Regions from separate parts of the Streptosporangium sp. NPDC023963 genome, predicted to be linked through region 1. Evidence: riboswitches for the same ligand, from Rfam matches in the RefSeq annotation. Region 1 holds a riboswitch; the other holds the start of a gene.
What was found. Region 1 has a riboswitch for glycine ahead of gcvT (glycine cleavage system aminomethyltransferase GcvT). Riboswitches for the same ligand answer to the same signal wherever they lie in the genome.
Positions count from the first base shown of each region.

Region 2: it holds a riboswitch for glycine, as region 1 does, so the genes downstream of both, gcvP (aminomethyl-transferring glycine dehydrogenase) here and gcvT (glycine cleavage system aminomethyltransferase GcvT) in region 1, are expected to answer to the same signal.

Region 1 is NZ_JBEZZK010000002.1:1,037,366-1,040,565, forward strand. Features, by position in the region: gene AB0F88_RS10540 (L-serine ammonia-lyase) at 1-554, opposite strand, end outside; gene gcvH (glycine cleavage system protein GcvH) at 627-1,019, opposite strand; gene gcvT (glycine cleavage system aminomethyltransferase GcvT) at 1,016-2,107, opposite strand; glycine riboswitch at 2,141-2,235, opposite strand; glycine riboswitch at 2,236-2,334, opposite strand; gene AB0F88_RS10555 (gamma-glutamyl-gamma-aminobutyrate hydrolase family protein) at 2,440-3,135, opposite strand.
Region 2 is NZ_JBEZZK010000020.1:35,416-38,615, reverse strand. Features, by position in the region: gene gcvP (aminomethyl-transferring glycine dehydrogenase) at 1-1,280, opposite strand, end outside; glycine riboswitch at 1,462-1,554, opposite strand; gene AB0F88_RS38150 (MerR family transcriptional regulator) at 1,570-2,100, opposite strand; gene AB0F88_RS38145 (bifunctional nuclease family protein) at 2,335-2,805, opposite strand; gene AB0F88_RS38140 (MerR family transcriptional regulator) at 2,885-3,200, opposite strand, start outside.

The sequences.
Region 1 (3,200 bases):
CACTGGGCGAGCAGCTCCGCGGCCGTGGTGAAGGGGTACGGCAGGACGGTGTCGTCGGGTTTGATCCGGTCGGCACCGGTGGCGTTCTCGTCGACGACGAAGCCGCCGCCCACCGAGTAGTAGACCTTCTCGCGGATCGTCTCGCCGGACTCGGACAGCGCGGTGAAGCGCATGCCGTTGGGGTGGCCGGGGAGCGAGATCTTGCGTTCGAAGACGAGGTCCTCGCCGATGACGAAGGGGATCTCGCGGGAGCCGTACAGGGAGAGGGTGCCGGACTCGCGCATGGCGGCGAGCCGCTCGTCGACCGTGTCGACGTCGACCAGCTCGGGCTTCTCGCCGGACAGGCCGAGCAGCACGGCCTTGTCGCTGCCGTGACCCTTGCCGGTCAGGCCCAGCGAGCCGTACAGGACGGCGCTCACCCGGGCGGTCTTCTCCAGGAGCCCGTCCTGGTGGAGGCCGCGGGCGAACTTGTGGGCGGCGGCCATCGGGCCGCCGGTGTGCGAGCTGGACGGGCCGATTCCGATCTTGAAGAGATCGAAGACGCTGATCGTCATCTGAATCCTTCCAGCGTGGACGGCCACGCGCGCCCAAGGACGCGCGTGGCCGTGACGCGAGGGGGGAGAGGCTTAGGACTCACCCGAGGTGAGCGCGGCGTACTCCTCCGGCGACAGCAGGTCGTCGGCGGAGCCCTCGAGGCGTACGCGGAACAGCCAGCCGTCGCCGTAGGAGTCGCTGTTGACCAGCGAGGGGTCGTCCACGACGGCCTGGTTGACCTCGACGACCTCGCCGGAGACCGGCGCGAAGATGTCGCTCACCGACTTGGTCGACTCGACCTCGCCGACCGCGTCACCGGCGGTGATCGTCGAACCGACCTCGGGGAGGATCTGCACGAAGACCACGTCGCCCAGCGCCTCGGCGGCGTAGGCGGTGATGCCGACGGTGAGGGTCAGGCCGTCATCGATGCCGGAGATCCACTCGTGTTCCTTGGTGTAGTGCAGTTCCTCGGGAATGCTGCTCATTTTTTCCTCCTGTAGAAAGGCAGTGCGACGACCTCGACCGGCTCGTGGCTGCCCCTGATGTCCACGGCCAGTCCCGACGACAGGCCGTTGTCCACGTAGGCCATGGCGATGGGCCTGCCCAGTGACTGGGAGGGCGCCCCGCTGGTGACCTCGCCGACGACCGTGCCGTCGCCGGCGACCACCACCGGGTACCCGTGCCGGGGCACCCTGCGGCCGGTCGCGATCAGACCGACCAGGCGGCGGGACGGCGGGACGTCCTTGCGTGATTCGAGGGCGGCCCGGCCGACGAAGTCGCCCGGCTTGTCAAACCTCACCACACGGCCCAGCCCGGCGTCGAACGGGGTCAGCCCGGCCGACAGCTCGTTGCCGTACAGCGGCATCCCGGCCTCCAGCCGGAGGGTGTCGCGGGCGGACAGGCCCGCGGGGACCAGGCCGTGCGGCGTGCCCGCCTCGGTGAGGGCGGCCCAGACCGGCTCCGCGTCCTCGGCCGCGACGAACAGCTCGAAGCCGTCCTCGCCGGTGTACCCGGTACGGGCGATGAGGGCCTCGCGGCCCGCGACGACGGCGGGCAGGCCGGCGTAGTACTTGAGCCCGTCGAGGTCGGCGTCGGTGAGCGCGCCCAGGATCTCCGCGGAGCGCGGGCCCTGGATCGCGACCAGCGCGTACCGCTCGGAGCGGTCGTCCACCGCGGCGTCGAAGCCCTTGGCGCGGCCGGTCAGCTCGGCGGCCACCCGCGGATAGTTGGAGGCGTTGGCGACGACCATGAACTCGGCGGGGGCGAGCCGGTAGACGATCAGGTCGTCCAGCACGCCGCCCTCGGCGTCGACGATCATCGTGTAGCGGGCGCGGCCGGGCTCCAGCGCGGAGAGGTGGCCGACCAGCGCGTGGTCGAGGGCCTCGGCGGCCTGCGGCCCGGTCACGAAGATCTCGCCCATGTGGGAGAGGTCGAACAGGCCGGCCGCCTGGCGGACCGCGTTGTGCTCGGCCGACTCGCTGCCGTAGCGGAGCGGCATCAGCCAGCCCGCGAAGTCGGTCAGCGTCGCGCCGAGGGACTCGTGCACGCCGCGCAGCGGCGTAGGTCGGGACATGTGCGCACCTCAGACAAGGGACAGATGAGAGCATCCTCCCCCTCTGTCGTCGGTGCCTGAGAGTTTCATCCGGGTTTTACCGGACTTTCACCTTCGGCGAGGCCGTGGGACCTGCTTTCCAGAGGGCACCTACCCGCACGGTCCTTTGCCTTGAGAGGTTCGCGGGGAGGGCTTGCTCCTTCAGGGGTCCTGGCCTGGGTGTCAGGACGCTCTCCCGCACGGGATTCATCGGTGTCAGCGGCCAGCCTAACCGCCCGAACCGGCCGAGCGAAATCCCCTCGCCGCCCCGAACAGGCCGAGCGAAATCCCCGCGCCGCCCCGATCCGCGCCGGTCAGGGGGTGGCGTGGCGTACCAGCGCCTCGAACAGGGCCGACTCGTCGTCGGTCTCGGGGTGCCACTGGACGGCGACGGCGAAGGGGTGGTCGTCCACCTCCACGGCCTCGATCGTGCCGTCCTCGGCGTGGGCGGTCACGGTCAGGCCCGCGGCCGGCCGGTCGAGGGCCTGGTGGTGGTAGTGGGCCACGTCCACGGTCTCGGCCCCGAAGATCTTCGAGGTCCGGCTGCCGGGGGCGAGCCACACCGGCATCCTGCCGTAACGGCCGGGAGCCGGGGCGTGCCCCGGGTGGCCGACCACGTCGGGCAGGTGCTGGTGCAGGGTGCCGCCCAGCGAGACGTTCAGGACCTGCATGCCCCGGCAGACGCCCAGGAAGGGCAGGCCCCGCTCCAGCGCCGCCCGGACCAGCCCCAGCTCCGCGTCGTCGCGGAACGGCCGGACGTGGCCGGTCCGCTCGTGCGGCTCCTGCCCGTACCGCTCCGGGCCGACGTCCCCGCCGCCGGCCAGGATCAGCCCGTCCAGCCGCCCTGCCAGGGTCGCGGGGTCGCCCGCCGGGGGCAGGATCACCGGCTGCCCGCCCGCGCGGGCCACGTGGTCGACGTAGTCGTACGGCAGGAGCGCGGTGGTCGTCTCCCAGACGGTGAAGCGTGCGGGTTCGACGTAGCAGGTGATGCCGATGACGGGACGGGACATGATCTCCTGTTTCGCCGCGCTTGCACCGAGGTCCTGGCGCCGTGAGCCCATCGTGCCCATCCCGG
Region 2 (3,200 bases), on a different contig from region 1:
GTCCTCTCGTCGCAGGTGACGCCCACGTGGTCGGCGTCGACCAGGCGCAGGTTGACCCCGTTGTCGCGGGCCGCGGCGACGACCGCCTCGGCGCGGCCGGGAACCCTGGCGAGCACGGTGTCGAAGAAGGTGTCGTGCACGACCTCGACGCCGCCCTGGCGCAGGCCCTCGGCCAGCACGACGGCGTGCCGGTGGGTGCGACGGCCGATCCTGCGCAGGCCCTCGGGGCCGTGGTAGACGGCGTACATGCCGGCGATCACCGCGAGCAGCACCTGCGCGGTGCAGATGTTGCTGGTGGCCTTCTCGCGGCGGATGTGCTGCTCGCGGGTCTGGAGCGCGAGCCGGTACGCGGGGCGCTGGTCGGCGTCCTGGGAGACGCCCACCAGGCGGCCCGGCAGCTGGCGCTGCAGGCCGTCACGGACGGCCATGTAGGCGGCGTGCGGGCCGCCGAAGCCCATGGGGACGCCGAAGCGCTGGGAGGAGCCGACCGCGATGTCGGCGCCGAGCTCGCCGGGCGCGGCCAGGAGGGTGAGGGCCAGCAGGTCGGCGGCGGCGACCACCTGGGCGCCGCGCGCGTGGGCGGCGTCGGCGATGGCGCGGAAGTCGCGGACCCTGCCGCTGGCGCCGGGATACTGCACGAGCACCCCGAAGCACTCGGGAAGCTCCTCGGTGAAGTCGCTCTCGACCAGCTCGATGCCGAGCGGCTCGGCGCGGGTGCGCAGCACCGCCTTGGTCTGCGGCAGCGCGTCGGCGTCCACCACGAACACCTTCGAGGGGCTGCGGCCCGCGCGGCGGGCCAGGGTCATCGCCTCGGCCGCAGCGGTGGCCTCGTCCAGCAGGGAGGCCCCGGCGACGTCGAGGGCGGTCAGGTCGGAGACGACGGTCTGGAAGTTGATCAGGGCTTCCAGGCGGCCCTGGGAGATCTCCGGCTGGTAGGGCGTGTACGCGGTGTACCAGCCCGGGTTCTCCAGGAGGTTGCGGCGGATGACGCCCGGGGTGATCGTGTCGTGGTACCCCAGGCCGATCATCGAGGTGAGCACGGTGTTGCGCCCGGCGAGGACCCGGAGCTCGGCGAGGGTCTCGGACTCCCCGGCCGCCGGGGGCAGGCTCAGCCGCTCCGAGGAGCGGATCGCCTCGGGCACGGCCACCGCGACCAGGTCGGCGACGGAGGCGAATCCGACCGCCTCCAGCATGCGGGTCTGGCCGGCGTCGTCCGGCCCTATGTGGCGGGTCGCGAAAGCGGGGGAGCCGAGTTCGCTGAGCGATGACAGGTCGGTCATTGGTGAAGCCTCCCGGGACGGGGTGGAGACCGGCGCTGGGCGCGGGCGTATGCCTGGTCTCCCCCTCTGTCATCACGACCGTCGTGCGGGTCGTGACCTGAGAGCTTCACCTGCCCCTTGTCGGGAGGCTTGCACCGTCGGTGAGTCGCGCCTGGCGAGCGCGCCTGCTTTCCAGAGTTGCCTCGTCCGTGCGGTACCGGGTGCCTGAGAGATTCCGGGGAGGTTGCTCCTTCGGCGCCCCGATCGTGGTCGGGGTCTCTCCCGCACAGGGTCAGTGGCAGGTCCGAGTTTACCCGGTTCGTCGTGCTCTGCGACGGCGGGCCAGCTCATCGGCCTGATGATCTCCTAAAGGGCCCTCGCTCGACTCCGCGCGTTCGCCGGGCAGATCCGCGAGGGAGCCCTCCACCTCCTGCCACACCCGTCCCAGAGCTATCCCGAAGACTCCCTGACCGCCCTGGAGGAGGTCGATGACCTCGTCGGGCGAGGTGCACTCGTAGACGCTCACCCCGTCGCTCATCAGGGTGATCCCGGCCAGGTCGTTGACGCCCCGGTCGCGCAGGTGCTGCACGGCGATGCGGATCTGCTGGAGGGAGACGCCGGTGTCGAGGAGACGCTTGACGACCTTGAGGACCAGGATGTCGCGAAAGCCGTACAGCCGCTGGGAGCCGGAGCCGTGGGCGGCCCGCACGGTGGGCTCGACCAGGCCGGTGCGCGCCCAGTAGTCGAGTTGCCGGTAGGTGATGCCGGCCGCGGAACAGGCCGTGGGGCCTCGGTAACCGATGTCGGCGGGCACCTTCACCGGTTGCCCGTCGAACAGCAGACCCTCTTCACCCGCGCGCTGACGTGCCGACTGGCGCCGTTCCGGGTCATCCTGATCGGCGTTTCTACCCTCGCCGCTGCTGACCGCCACGCGGACCTCCGGCTTTCTCTCATCCCACGGCCTGATCTGGGGGTTTACGCACGACCGCGGGTTTCACTTGCACCGTAGGACTGGGGCCAAGTCCAGTCAACGACCCCACTCGGCGCGTCGTGAAGCGTAAATGCACCGAAATTCCTACCCCGCGCGGCCGAAGTCCTCGGGCGTGATCGTGTCAAGGAACTCCCTGAACTTCTCCACCTCGTCCTCCTGGTCGTCCGGGATGATCACCCCTGCCTCCCGGACCACGTCCTCACTCGCGAAGATACGTGCGCCGGTGCGAAGTGCCAAGGCGATCGAGTCCGAGGGGCGCGCGCTCACCTCGACCCCGTTGGAGAACACGAGATCGGCGAAGAAGATGCCGTCGCGCAGGGCGACGATGTTGACCGTGCTCAGCCGGACCCCGAGCCCTTCGAGCACGTCGCGGAACAGGTCATGCGTGAGCGGCCGGGGCGGTGGTTCCTCGGCCTGGGCCATGGCGATCGCCGTGGCCTCCGTCATGCCGATCCAGATAGGTAGGTAACGCTCCCCATGCGTCTCTTTCAGCAAGACGATCGGCTGGTTGGAGGGCATCTCAACTCGAACGCCCACGACCTCCATCTGCAACACGGGCTGCTCCGTCTTCGCTGGATTCCGACCGGTTTGTTCAACGTAACACTCGTGGGGGTACGAGTGCCTGGTCAGGTTCTCACCGGCCCAGGGCCCCACGAACGCCGGAACGCAGCAGGGAGGCGTGCAATTCCAGCAGCAGGCCGGAGATCTCCCTGGCCGTCTCGTCGGCCTGGTCGATGGCCCCGGGCCTGCGGCGGCGCAGGAGCGGGGCGACGGCCTGCTCCACCAGACCGGCCTCGCGCTCCGCGGCGGCCTTGACGGCTCGCAGATGGCGGGCCCGCAGGCCGAAGGCGGCCAGGGCTCCGACGCTGCGGGCCACGGCCAGCGCCTCGGCGTCGTAGTAGCGGGCCACGGCGGCCAGCAGGCCGTAGTCCTCCAGCTCGGCGAGGGTC